DNA from 4 places in the Enterobacter sp. DVT3837 genome. Region 1 is predicted to be linked to each of the others. Evidence: predicted binding sites of a transcription regulator. Region 1 holds the regulator's gene; each other region holds the start of a gene.

Region 1 (3,198 bases):
ACCCATATTAACTTCCAGCGAGTACCGACAGTCGATACCTCCAACCCATTCGCGGCCAAAAGCATCCCGTCGCTGGATGAGAGCTTTGTGGTGATCCATTTCCGCAACCTCGAAGGCATTGATTACCCCTGGCTGCTGGCCATGCTGCAGGGCTCGTTTATTTCGCACATGAATACATTAGTGGTGCCGGGCGGAAAAATGGGGTTGGCGATGGAGCTCATCATGACGCCGCTGGTACAGCGGTTGATGGAAGGGAAGCAGATCGCGTGATCATATTCCCTCTCCCGGTGGGAGAGGGTTAGGGTGAGGGCATCAACACGCACGATGCCCCATCAATCACGCCTCGATCACTTCATACGAATGTGTAATTTTTACCGCTTTCTCCAGCATTAACGCCACAGAGCAGTATTTCTCCGCAGACAAGTCCACCGCGCGTGAAACGGCCGCGTCTTTCAGGTCTTTACCGGTGACCACAAAGTGCAGGTTAATATGGGTGAACAGGCGTGGCGCCTCTTCACGACGTTCCGATGTGAGTTTAACTTCGCAATCCGTTACATCATGACGGCCTTTTTGCAGAATCGAGACCACATCAATCGCGCTGCATCCACCGGCAGCCATCAATACCATCTCCATCGGGCTTGGTGCTTTATCGCCGGAGTTACCATCCATCAAAACCTGGTGCCCTGAAGCGGACTCGCCCAGGAACGTTAAACCTTCAACCCATTTCACGCGCGCTTGCATATTCATTAACTCCAACGTTGCATTTTTGGTGACAGATTACGCGTGCGTTACATTTCTCGCAATGGAAGGCGACCTGCATCATGCTGAAGCGAGACACCAGGAGACACGCGGCGAAAGCTATGCTAAAACACTCAGGATGCTACAGTAATACATTGACGTTACACATGTATGCAGAGGACATCAAACTTTACTGGCTGCGAAACGTTACGATAGCCGACTTCCCAGGGTATGGGTAAGAATTCGATTGCAACCCCAGAGTCCGGATGCATCTGATGACTCTGGTGACAGCTTATAACAGAGGATAACAGCGCATGGTGCTTGGCAAACCGCAAACAGACCCGACTCTCGAATGGTTCTTGTCTCATTGCCACATTCATAAGTACCCATCGAAGAGCACGCTGATTCACCAGGGTGAAAAAGCGGAAACGTTGTATTACATCGTAAAAGGCTCGGTGGCAGTGCTGATCAAAGATGAAGAAGGGAAAGAGATGATCCTTTCTTATCTGAACCAGGGCGATTTCATCGGTGAACTGGGCCTGTTTGAAGAAGGCCAGGAACGTAGTGCCTGGGTTCGTGCAAAGACAGCATGTGAAGTGGCTGAAATTTCTTACAAGAAATTCCGTCAGTTGATTCAGGTTAACCCTGATATCCTGATGCGTCTTTCTTCCCAGATGGCTCGCCGTCTGCAGGTTACATCTGAGAAAGTGGGTAACCTCGCCTTCCTGGACGTTACCGGTCGTATCGCGCAGACTCTGCTTAACCTGGCAAAACAACCCGATGCGATGACCCACCCTGACGGCATGCAGATTAAAATTACCCGTCAGGAGATCGGCCAGATCGTCGGCTGCTCCCGTGAAACAGTGGGCCGTATTCTGAAAATGCTGGAAGATCAGAACCTGATCTCCGCCCACGGTAAAACCATCGTGGTCTACGGAACGCGTTAATTCCACTCAAACGGCGTGCCATCGCAAGGTGTCACGCCGTTTTTGTCTCTCTTCCCCATGTGGCGCAGGCTGATTTATCACCCGGAAGTTAACTATGCACTGCGACAAACGCTGGTGTTGTGTCTTCCTGTGGCCATCGGTCTGATCCTCGGACATCTTCAGCAAGGTCTGCTGTTTTCTCTCGTGCCCGCCTGCTGCAACATTGCTGGCCTGGACACACCGCATAAGCGCTTTTTTAAACGTCTGATTATTGGCGGCTCGCTGTTTGCTGGCTGTAGCCTCGCCGTGCAGCTCTTACTCGCCCGCGATATTCCGCTGCCGTTAATCCTGACCGTGCTGGCGATGACGCTCGGCGTCACCGCTGAAATCAGTTCCCTTCATGCGCGCCTGCTTCCCGCCTCACTGATAGCGGCCATCTTCACGCTGAGCCTCGCGGGTAACATGCCGGTGTGGGAGCCGCTACTGATCTACGCCCTGGGTACGCTGTGGTATGGGCTGTTTAACTGGTTCTGGTTCTGGCTGTGGCGGGAACAGCCCCTGCGTGAATCATTGAGCCTGCTCTATGTGCAACTTGCGGATTACTGCGAGGCCAAATACACCCTGCTCACCCAGCATACCGATCCGGAAAAATCGTTACCGCCGCTGCTGACGCGCCAGCAAAAGGTGGTGGATCTGATAAGCCAGTGTTATCAGCAACTACACATGCTCGCCGCCAACAAGAATCACGAATACAAACGGCTGCTGCGTATCTTCCAGGTGGGGCTGGATCTGCAAGAACATATCTCCGTGAGCCTGCATCATCCTCAGGAGGTGCAAAAGCTGGTCGAGCGCAGCCATGCCGAAGCGGTGATCCGCTGGAATGCGCAAACCGTCTCTGCGCGTCTGCGGGTGCTGGCTGATGACATTTTATATCACCGCTATCCCACGCGTTTTAACATGGACAAACAACTCGGCACGCTGGAGAAAATCGCCCGCCAGCATGAGGACAACCCGGTGGGCCAGTTTGCCGCCTGGCATTTCAGCCGTATCGCCCGCGTGTTGCGCACCCAACGCCCGCTTTATCCCCGCGATCTCATGGCGGATAAACAAAAACGTCTGCCGTTATTGCCGGCGCTCAGAAGCTATCTGTCTCTTAAATCGTCCGCTCTGCGCAACGCCGCACGGATTAGCGTCATGCTCAGTACCGCCAGCCTGATGGGCATGGCGCTGCATCTACCTAAACCCTACTGGATCTTAATGACCGTGCTGTTTGTCACCCAGAACGGCTATGGCGCCACGCGCGTGCGTATTCTGCACCGGGCGGGGGGAACTATGGCCGGGCTGATTATTGCGGGCGTCACGCTGCACTTTCACGTGCCGGAAGGTTATACCCTGGCGGGAATGCTGATAATTACGCTGGTGAGCTACCTGATTATCCGCAAAAACTATGGCTGGGCTATGGTGGGCTTTACGGTAACGGCGGTATACACCCTGCAACTGCTCACGCTCAATGGCGAACAATTTATTGTCGCCA
Region 2 (3,198 bases), 1.1 Mb from region 1:
AAGCGGTTGTCATCCGGGAAGATATCGAAGCCCGGAATGGCTTCCAGTTTGTCGAGCGTACCACCGGTATGGCCGAGGCCGCGCCCGGAGATCATCGGGATGTAACCCCCACAGGCCGCCACCATTGGGCCGAGCATCAGGGAAGTCACATCACCTACGCCACCTGTGGAGTGCTTGTCCACAATCGGGCCGTTAAGGTTCAGGCTCTTCCAGTCCAGAACGGTTCCTGAATCTCGCATCGCCATCGTCAGCGAGACCCGCTCAGGCATCGACATATCGTGGAAGAAAATGGTCATCGCCAGCGCAGCGATCTGCCCTTCAGAGACGGTGTTATCACGAATGCCGTTGATAAAGAAGCGGATCTCTTCGTCGCTTAATGCATGACCATCACGTTTTTTACGAATAATTTCTTGTGCGAGAAACACGGTAACCTCCCGAAATAAGCCGGGATCGCTTCGCGTCACCCGGCAATTCAAACCTTAGTAGCTGCTTGCGCTCTTACCATCGCCGTGACCCAGCGCTTTCAGCAGGCTGGCCAGCAGGCTGGATGCGCCAAAGCGATAGTGACGGGAATCTGCCCATTCAGCGCCGAACAGTTCATCCGCGATGGCCAGGAACTGTTGCGCATCTTCCGCGGTACGTACGCCGCCCGCAGGTTTAAAACCAACCGTTTTGGACACGCCCATATCGCGGATCACTTCCATCATGATGCGTGCGCTTTCCGGGGTGGCGTTAACCGGCACTTTACCCGTAGAGGTTTTGATGAAATCAGCACCCGCTTTGATGGAGATTTCAGATGCTTTACGAATCAGGGCTTCTTCTTTCAGCTCACCGGTTTCGATGATCACTTTCAGCAGTACGTTTGCCGCAGCACACGCATCTTTACAGGCTTTCACCAGGTCAAAACCGACCTGCTCGTTGCCCGCAATCAACGCACGGTATGGGAATACCACGTCAACTTCATCTGCACCGTAAGCAATAGCTGCGCGGGTTTCTGCCAGCGCGATCTCGATATCGTCGTTGCCGTGCGGGAAGTTAGTCACGGTTGCAATACGCACGTCCGGCGTGCCCTGCTCTTTCAGCGTTTTACGGGCAATCGGGATAAAGCGCGGGTAGATACAGATAGCAGCGGTGTTACCGACGGGCGTTTTCGCCTGATGGCACAGGGCGATGACTTTTTCATTGGTGTCGTCATCGTTCAGGGTGGTCAGGTCCATCAGTTTCAACGCGCGCAGGCTGCTTGCAGTTAAATCGGTCATAACATTCTCCAACGGCAGTGCCGTATAAATTTTACCTTGCGGGTCTGTGAGTATTCTAACATTCACCCGCATCCACACTTCGACATTCATCACAGTTAATGAAAACTACGTACAAATTTGCATTGCTGTAATGAGATCTTCTTCAAACTTTATCGTGCTAATTGCTGACGAAAGCAGCAATACCCCCTGTCGGATCAAAAGCCCCAACAGATGTGCTTCCTACAATCCGTTCATCATCCGCAGAATAAACAAGGAAGCGATCATGTCCCACTCCAGCCCCGACGCCCTGCAACAACGTTGCCAGCACATTGTGACAAGCCCGGTGTTAACCCCGGAACAAAAACGTCATTTCCTGGCGCTGGAAGCGGAAAACAACCTGCCTTATCCGGAACTCCCTCAGGCAGCGCGCGCCGCGCTGGACGAGGGGTTTATCTGCGACATGTTCGAAGGCCATGCGCCTTACAAACCCCGCTATGTTCTGCCGGATTACGCAAAATTTTTGTCCAACGGCTCAGAATGGCTGGAGCTGGAAGGCGCGAAAGACCTGGATGACGCTCTTTCACTACTCACCATTATTTACCACCATGTGCCATCCGTAACATCCATGCCTGTCTATCTGGGCCATCTCGATGTGTTACTGCAACCGTATGTTATAATTCTAACACAAGAAGAGGTTGATAGCCGAATAAAACGTTTCTGGCGCTATCTCGACCGAACGCTGCCGGATGCATTTATGCACGCAAACATCGGACCTGCTGACGGCCCCATCACCCGTGCTATTCTGCGTGCCGATGCAGAGCTGAAGCAGGTCGCGCCGAACCTCACCTTTATCTACGATCCAGATATTACCCCGGACGATTTGCTGCTTGAGGTGGCAAAAAACATCTGTGAGTGCAGCAAACCACATATTTCTAACGGCCCGGAAAATGATAAAATTTTCACAAAAGGCCGTTACGGCGTGGTGAGTTGTTACAACTCCCTGCCGCTTGCGGGCGGTGGCAGCACCCTGGTACGCCTTAACCTCAAAGCCATTGCTGAACGCAGCACTTCCATTGAAGACTTCTTCACCCGCACGCTCCCGCATTACTGCCGGCAGCAAATTGCTATCATCGATTCACGCTGCGATTTCCTGTACGAGCAATCTGGCTTCTTTGAGAATAGCTTCCTGGTAAAAGAGGGACTGATTGATGCCGATCGGTTTGTGCCGATGTTTGGGATGTACGGTCTGGCAGAAGCGGTGAACATACTTTGCGAAAAGGAAAGTATTGCGGGGCGCTACGGTAAAGACGAGCAGGCCAACGCGCTGGGCTACCGCATCAGCGGGCAGCTTGCGGCATTTGTGGAAAACACGCCGGTGAAACACGGCTGGAAGCACCGCGCGATGCTGCACGCGCAGTCGGGGATCAGCTCTGACTCCGGCACCACGCCGGGGGCGCGCCTGCCCTATGGGGATGAACCGGATCCGATCAACCATCTGCTGGCCGTAGCGCCGCATCATAAATACTACCACTCAGGGATCAGCGATATTTTGACCCTGGATGAGACGGTAAAACGCAACCCGCAAGCGGTGGTTCAGCTATGTCTTGGTGCGTTCAGAGCCGGTATGCGTGAATTCACCGCGAACGTAGCCGGTAACGATCTGGTACGCGTGACCGGGTATATGGTGCGCTTGTCAGATCTTGAAAAATACCGTGAAGCCGGATCGCGTACTAATACCACGTGGCTTGGAGAAGAAGCCGCGCGTAACACCCGCATCCTCGAACGTCAGCCGCGCGTGATTAGCCATGAACAGCAGATGCGCTTTAGTTAGTCAGGTTATCCCTTTCTCCTGCGTGGACGGGCCGGGCAGCCGCCTGGCTCTTTTCCTGCAGGGATGTAACCTGCGTTGTAAAACCTGCCACAACCCGTGGACGATCGGCCGCTGCAACGACTGCGGTGA
Region 3 (3,198 bases), 360 kb from region 1:
GTCGCCATCCATGGGCCAAACGCTCCGGTCTGACGCCAGTTTTTCCCGGCGGTGAACCAGGTGTGCTGCCAGTCGCGGGCGGAACCGTCCATGTAGCAGCTGTAACCTGCAACGTGGCGTAGCGCGTCGTCACGGCTGATGTTCTCCCCGCCTTTGCCGATGATCACCGCCAGCTCGCCTTCATAGTCAAATTCGCTGGAATGGCGCGGTTTCAGTACCGGCTCGTTGTGGCCGGTCTGGGAATCCGGGAAGCGTACAAACAGCGTCGGGGCCGGGTTATGCTGGTCAAACTCCTTGCGCTTATCGGCGTAGTTCATGCCCACGCAGAGGATTTTTTCCGGTTGCTCAATCACCGGTAAGAAGGTGATGGCATTCAGAGGTACATCCACGGCATCGTTCAGATAACGGGTGACCTGCGCCAGCCCGTTGCCCTGCAACAGCGCTTTAAGGTCGCTGTAGCGGTCGCCCAGACGGCGACCTAAATCAATTACACCTTCGGCCTGCACGATGCCGTAGCTGCGTTTTCCCTGGAATAAAAAGCTTGCGAGTTTCATTGTTCTTTCCTGAAAACTTAAACGAGGAAGTTGCCCAGAATCAGCAGTGAGATAGAGACGTTAATCGCGCCGCCGATACGGGTTGCAATCTGGGCGAATGGCATCAGGCTCATACGGTTGCCTGCGGTCAGGATCGCCACGTCGCCGGTACCGCCCTGGCCGCTCTGGCAGCAGGAGACGATGGCGACATCAATCGGATGCATACCAATCTTTTTACCGACGAAGAAACCGGTCGCCACCAGTGCAGAAACAGTGCTGACGATGACTAACAGGTTGCTCACGGTGAACGCGGCCACCAGCTCATGCCACGGGGTGATCGCCACGCCAACGGCGAAGAGAATCGGGTAAGTCACTGAGGTCTGGAAGAATTTGTAGACCACCTGAGAACCTTCCAGCAGACGCGGGGAAGCACCGTTGCACAGCTTCACCAGTACCGCCATAAACAGCATGCCAACCGGTGCGGGCAGACCAATCAGTTTGTGACCGAGCATCCCCAGCATGTAGAGCAGTACCGCCAGCAGCGCGCCAGAAGCAATCGTGGTGACATCCGCTTTACCGGAGAAGGCAGGTTGAGAGACGGAGGTATCCGCATTGGCGCGGTTTGGCATCAGTTGGCCTTCACCGGTCAGGTGTGGGTAGCGTTTACCCAGTTGGTTAAGGCAGCCGGAGATAATGATCGCCGTCAGACCACCGAGCATCACCATCGGCAAAACGCGACCGAGCGCCACGCCCTGGTCCATATGCAACAGGGTGGCATAACCGATAGAGAGCGGGATCGCCCCTTCCCCAACGCCGCCCGCCATAATCGGTAGAATGATAAAGAAGAAGATCTGGAATGGCTCAAGACCCAGCGCCAGACCGACCCCCATCCCCACCAGCATGCCGACGATTTCGCCGCACAGCATCGGGAAGAAGATGCGCAGGAAGCCCTGAATCAGTACCGTGCGGTTCATACTCATGATGCTGCCGACAATGATGCAGCAGATGTAGAGATAGAGAATGTTGGTGGATTTGTAGAACTTGGTCGTGGACTCGACCACCACATCCGGCAGCAGGCCGTAATAGACCAGCGCGGAAGGGATAAAGGTGGCGCAAATCGCCGCCGCGCCCAGCTTGCCGACAATCGGCAGGCGTTTGCCAAACTCGCCGCAGGCAAAGCCAAAGAAAGCCAGCGTCGCCACCATCACCACGATATCACTCGGCAGTTTCCCGCCCAGACAATCAATCGCAATCAGTGCGCCCGCCAGAACGAACAGTGGCAGAGGAATAATCCCGATTTTCCAGGTATCCATAATATGCCACCAGCGCTCTTTGAGCGAAGGTCGCTGAATTTCAATCGGGTCGTGGGTAACAGAGAAAGAATCGTCAGTTGTGCTCATAATAAGCCCCTTGGTTATTTTGTGCATTCAGCTTAGAGTCACAAAGGCTTACTTTATGTGAGGAATGGCATATTAAAAGCGAAGTTTTAATGGCAGCTATGGTTTTAATGGTTTCTTTTATTTAATGTGATTAACACCTTATTTATTGTCGTGGTTTTTATGGTTTCTTTTCCTAACTGAACAAACAAATAACATTTATTTGCGCGCTCTGAAGCGCATAAGTCTTCCGGATAAATCTTTTACAGCCCCTGCTGTGCAAGGGATCACAAGTTTTCGGCAAAGCGGTCATCCACTCGAGAAAAGATGATATATTGGCTTTCTTTGTTGCTACCTCGCGTGATAGTTATGAAAGTATCTTTCCAGATCAAGCTGTTTATTTCGCTGGTTGCCTTTTTCTCAGTACTTTTTGCGTTACTGGGCGGATATTATTATGTCGACGTCGGTAAACAGCTTTATCAGGAAATGAGTGCGCGAGCCAAAATACAGGCAGAAGAAATTGCGATTATTCCTACATTACGTGATGAAGTTGAACAAAAAGATATCAAAAGCATTCACGACTTTATGCAGAAAATAGCTTCACACAGTGATGCCAGCTTTATTGTGATTGGAGATAATAAGGGACAGCACCTTTTTCATTCCGTTTTTGCTGACAGAGTTGGTACTACGCTGGTTGGCGGAGACAACGAAGCCGTTTTGCAGGGAAAAAGTACCACTACCATCCGTAAAGGAGGGTTGGGCATTTCGTTACGCAGTAAAGCCCCCATTTTCAACGATGCCGGACAGGTGGTGGGCATTGTTTCGGTAGGCTATCTCACCAGCTACCTTGATACCGTTACCGTCAGTAAAGTCGTCAATATCCTGATTGCCGCCGTGCTGTTGCTGATAGCCCTCTTCATCTTCTCCTGGTTCTTTACCCGCAGCATTAAGAAGCAGATTTTCTCCCTCGAACCGCGAGAGATCGGCCTGCTGGTGCGCCAGCAAAAGGCGATGATGGAGTCTATTTATGAAGGGGTGATTGCCATTGACGATCGGCGGCGCATTGAAGTGATCAACCAAGCAGCGCGCAAGCTGCTGGGTCTGAGCCAGCCGGCCCGCGAGCTGCGCGGACAGCTGATAAGCCAGGTGATCGATCCGGTCCCGTTCTTCGACACGCAGACGATGCTGGCGAAAGATACCCACGACGAGATTTGCCGTTTTAACGATCTCACGGTGATTGCCAGCCGGGTCCACATCATGCTTGAGGGGTCGCTGCAGGGTTGGGTGAT
Region 4 (3,198 bases), on a different contig from region 1:
ACTGAAACGGTGTGGTGGGTGGCGACGCTGCCGAAACACGTCAACATCAACACCGTAGAAATGATGCCGGTCAGCCAGAGTTTTGCCGGACTTAGCGTCCATCGTGGCTAACTGAGCCCTTCCCGGCCTGCGGGCCGGGTCTGTTTCGGGTTATAAAAAAATGGTAGTATGTTCAGGCTAACTCTCTGAGAAATGACAACTCATGGCCGCTGAATCGCAACTCAATCCCACCCAGCCAGTAAACCAGCAAATCTATCGCATTTTGCGACGTGATATTGTCCATTGCCTGATCCCACCGGGTACACCGCTTTCTGAAAAAGAGGTGTCCGTGCGTTTTGACGTTTCCCGTCAGCCGGTGCGCGAAGCGTTTATTAAGCTCGCAGAAAACGGTCTGATTCAGATCCGCCCGCAGCGCGGCAGCTATGTGAACAAAATTTCACTCTCTCAGGTGCGCAACGGCTGTTTTGTTCGCCAGGCGATTGAATGTGCCGTCGCGCGCCGTGCTGCAACGCTTATCAACGACAACCAATGTTATCTGCTGGAGCAAAATCTGCACCAGCAGCGCATTGCGATAGACCGTAAACAGCTCAATGATTTCTTCCTGCTGGATGACGAATTCCACCAGAAACTGGCGCAGATTGCCGATTGCCAGCTGGCCTGGGACACCATCGAGAACATTAAGGCCACCATCGACCGCGTGCGCTACATGAGCCTCGATCACGTCTCCCCGCCGGAAATGCTGCTCCGCCAGCATCATGATATTTTCAGTGCGCTTGAAAAACGCGATGCCGACGGTGTGGAAAAAGCGATGACACTGCATTTGCAGGAAATTAGTGAATCTGTGCAGCTTATTCGCCAGGAAAATAGCGAGTGGTTCAGCGAAGAGTAACATTTGCCGCACCCCTTACGGATGCGGCGAAGAAATTAACGAACGACTAATACCGGAATAGTGGCATAGCGCAGAATAGACTCCGCATTTGAACCAAGCAGATGAGTGGTGATGCCCGGGTTTTTCGACCCGATGACGATCACATCATATTCCCCCTCCTTGCTCAGCTTGATAATTTCATCGCGGACATTGCCAAAACGAACCATGCCGTGAATATTCTCAGGGGAGATATCGAACAGTCTCTTTAACTCGTTCATTTTCTTCCCGGATTCAGCGGTCATATACTCTTCAAACTTTTTAATATCAGCGTTAAACCCGCGCAGCAGTGAGCGACTGCTGGCCGGAAGAATGTTGACCAGGGTAATCGACGCACCCTCAGCCTTTGCCAGGTTGGCCGCATGGCGTACCGCTTTATCGCTTAACTCCATTTCAAACACATCAACAGGCATCAAAATCTTCTTATACATAAGCCTGACTCCTTATTCCGATGAAGGGTTATTTCCTGTCTCCAGAATGGCATCAGAAATATAAACCAACCCTCAACGCTTCCCTATCGAAACTATCAGCTTATGAAAATAACGGTCTGCTTTGTAAATTGCTGTCGTGAACCGTCAGCACTCGATGCAATAAACAAAAAAGTGTGAGTTTGATCAAAAACAAAAACATGAAGCGCGGACAGGCGTATTTATATGCCCCGTGAACGGCAAACCTGAATTAGCGCCGTAACGGATAAGTTAGAGAGGAGAATATACCATGATGACATACGACCGTAACCGTAATGCAATTACCACTGGCAGCCGCGTCATGATAAACGGCACAGGCCATACTGGGGTCATTAAAGCGATCCATAGCGACGGTCTTGATGCCGCGCAAGTGCGTCGTAGCAAAACGGTGGAAGTGGAAGGATGCGAAGGTAAGTTCGAACCGATTGAACTGATTCGCCTGGGTATGCACTAAATTGTACCCGTACATGCCGCCGCGAACGGCGGCATGAGATGAATTATCGTTGCGCGGCGTACTGTGCCACCGTGGCTTTTGCTCCCTTCTGTAGCAACGTCTGATACGCGCTCATCACCGCATCCACAAAGCTAGCCTCTTCAGGTAACTCTCTGCCAAAAATAGCCTCGATGCCAAGCAGGGCTTTCACACGGCTTTCCCCCTCGGTACTTCCCTTCACTGCCGCCTGAATCACGGCCAGTTGCGGATCGCTCACCTCAATGGTATTACCCTGTTCATCCACACCGCCAACATAGCGCATCCAGCCAGCCACACCCAATGCCAGTAGCGGGAACGGCTTTTGATGCACCAGGTGCCAGCGCACAGAATCCAGCATACGCTGCGGGAGCTTCTGGCTACCGTCCATCGCAATTTGCCAGGTTCGATGACGCAGGGCCGGGTTACTGTAGCGAGCAATCAGCAGATCGGCATAATGACCTAAATCGACGCCTTTCACTTTTAAGGTTGGCGCCTGCTCGTTGAGCATCAGCTTATGCGCGGCAAGGCGGTAATTCTCATCCTGCATACAGTCGTTGATATGCTGGTAACCCGCCAGATAACCAAGATAGGCAAGGAATGAATGACTGCCATTGAGCATACGCAGCTTCATCTCTTCAAACGGAATAACATCTGACACCAGCTCGGCCCCGGCTTTTTCCCATTCAGGACGCCCGGCAACAAAGTTATCTTCAATCACCCACTGGCGGAACGGTTCACAGGCCACTGCCGCCGGGTCGAGCACGCCAGTCAGTTGTTCGATTTTATTCAGCGTGTCTACCGTTACTGCAGGCACGATGCGGTCCACCATCGTTGACGGGAAGGTGACACTGGATTCAATCCAGTCCGCCAGCTCACCATCGACAGCGCGAGCATAAGCACAGGTGACATTGCGCATCACATGGCCGTTCTCCGGCATGTTGTCACAGGACATCACGCTGAAAGCAGGCAGACCCGCAGCTTTACGGCGCGCCAGGGCTTCAACCACTACCCCGGGTGCGGATGTCGGGTGATGGGGGTTTTGCAGGTCGGCGGCAATTAACGGATGATCGAACATCAGTTGCCCGGTCGCGGGTGAGTGACAATACCCTTTCTCGGTGATCGTCAGCGAGACAATTGCCACCTGCGGTTCACACATCGCGGCCAGCACGGTCTCCAGCCCGTCAACCTGCGCATGGAGTGCTTTTTTGACCACTCCGACCACGCGAGATGTCCATGCATCGGCAGACATCTCCGCCACGGTATAGAGGTTATCCTGCGCGTTGAGATCGGCAATCTGCTGCTCGCCGCCAATCAGGTTTACTTCACAATAACCC

The links. The regulator CRP, encoded in region 1, controls carbon source genes, mostly activating them, when cyclic AMP is high. The targets are predictions, from matches to a motif close to ATGTGANNNNNNTCACAT.
Region 2: a site for CRP is predicted at 1,390-1,407, ahead of deoC (deoxyribose-phosphate aldolase). Genes of this name have one in related genera too.
Region 3: a site for CRP is predicted at 2,058-2,075, ahead of AC0XWG_RS11010 (2-hydroxycarboxylate transporter family protein). Genes of this name have one in related genera too.
Region 4: a site for CRP is predicted at 1,528-1,545, ahead of ydfZ (putative selenium delivery protein YdfZ). Genes of this name have one in related genera too.

What each region holds. Positions count from the first base shown of each region.
Region 1 covers NZ_JBWDLA010000001.1:1,886,438-1,889,635, reverse strand. The annotation lists gene AC0XWG_RS09160 (phosphoribulokinase) at 1-270, shown strand, start outside; gene AC0XWG_RS09155 (OsmC family protein) at 337-741, opposite strand; gene crp (cAMP-activated global transcriptional regulator CRP) at 1,053-1,685, shown strand; gene AC0XWG_RS09145 (YccS/YhfK family putative transporter) at 1,743-3,198, shown strand, end outside.
Region 2 covers NZ_JBWDLA010000001.1:814,372-817,569, forward strand. The annotation lists gene deoA (thymidine phosphorylase) at 1-425, opposite strand, end outside; gene deoC (deoxyribose-phosphate aldolase) at 480-1,259, opposite strand; gene AC0XWG_RS03945 (YjjI family glycine radical enzyme) at 1,522-3,069, shown strand; gene AC0XWG_RS03950 (YjjW family glycine radical enzyme activase) at 3,044-3,198, shown strand, end outside.
Region 3 covers NZ_JBWDLA010000001.1:2,247,903-2,251,100, reverse strand. The annotation lists gene AC0XWG_RS11015 (fumarylacetoacetate hydrolase family protein) at 1-554, opposite strand, end outside; gene AC0XWG_RS11010 (2-hydroxycarboxylate transporter family protein) at 572-1,933, opposite strand; gene AC0XWG_RS11005 (ATP-binding protein) at 2,279-3,198, shown strand, end outside.
Region 4 covers NZ_JBWDLA010000002.1:994,716-997,913, forward strand. The annotation lists gene ydfG (bifunctional NADP-dependent 3-hydroxy acid dehydrogenase/3-hydroxypropionate dehydrogenase YdfG) at 1-111, shown strand, start outside; gene AC0XWG_RS19645 (GntR family transcriptional regulator) at 203-889, shown strand; gene AC0XWG_RS19650 (universal stress protein) at 925-1,356, opposite strand; gene ydfZ (putative selenium delivery protein YdfZ) at 1,643-1,846, shown strand; gene AC0XWG_RS19660 (mannitol dehydrogenase family protein) at 1,890-3,198, opposite strand, start outside.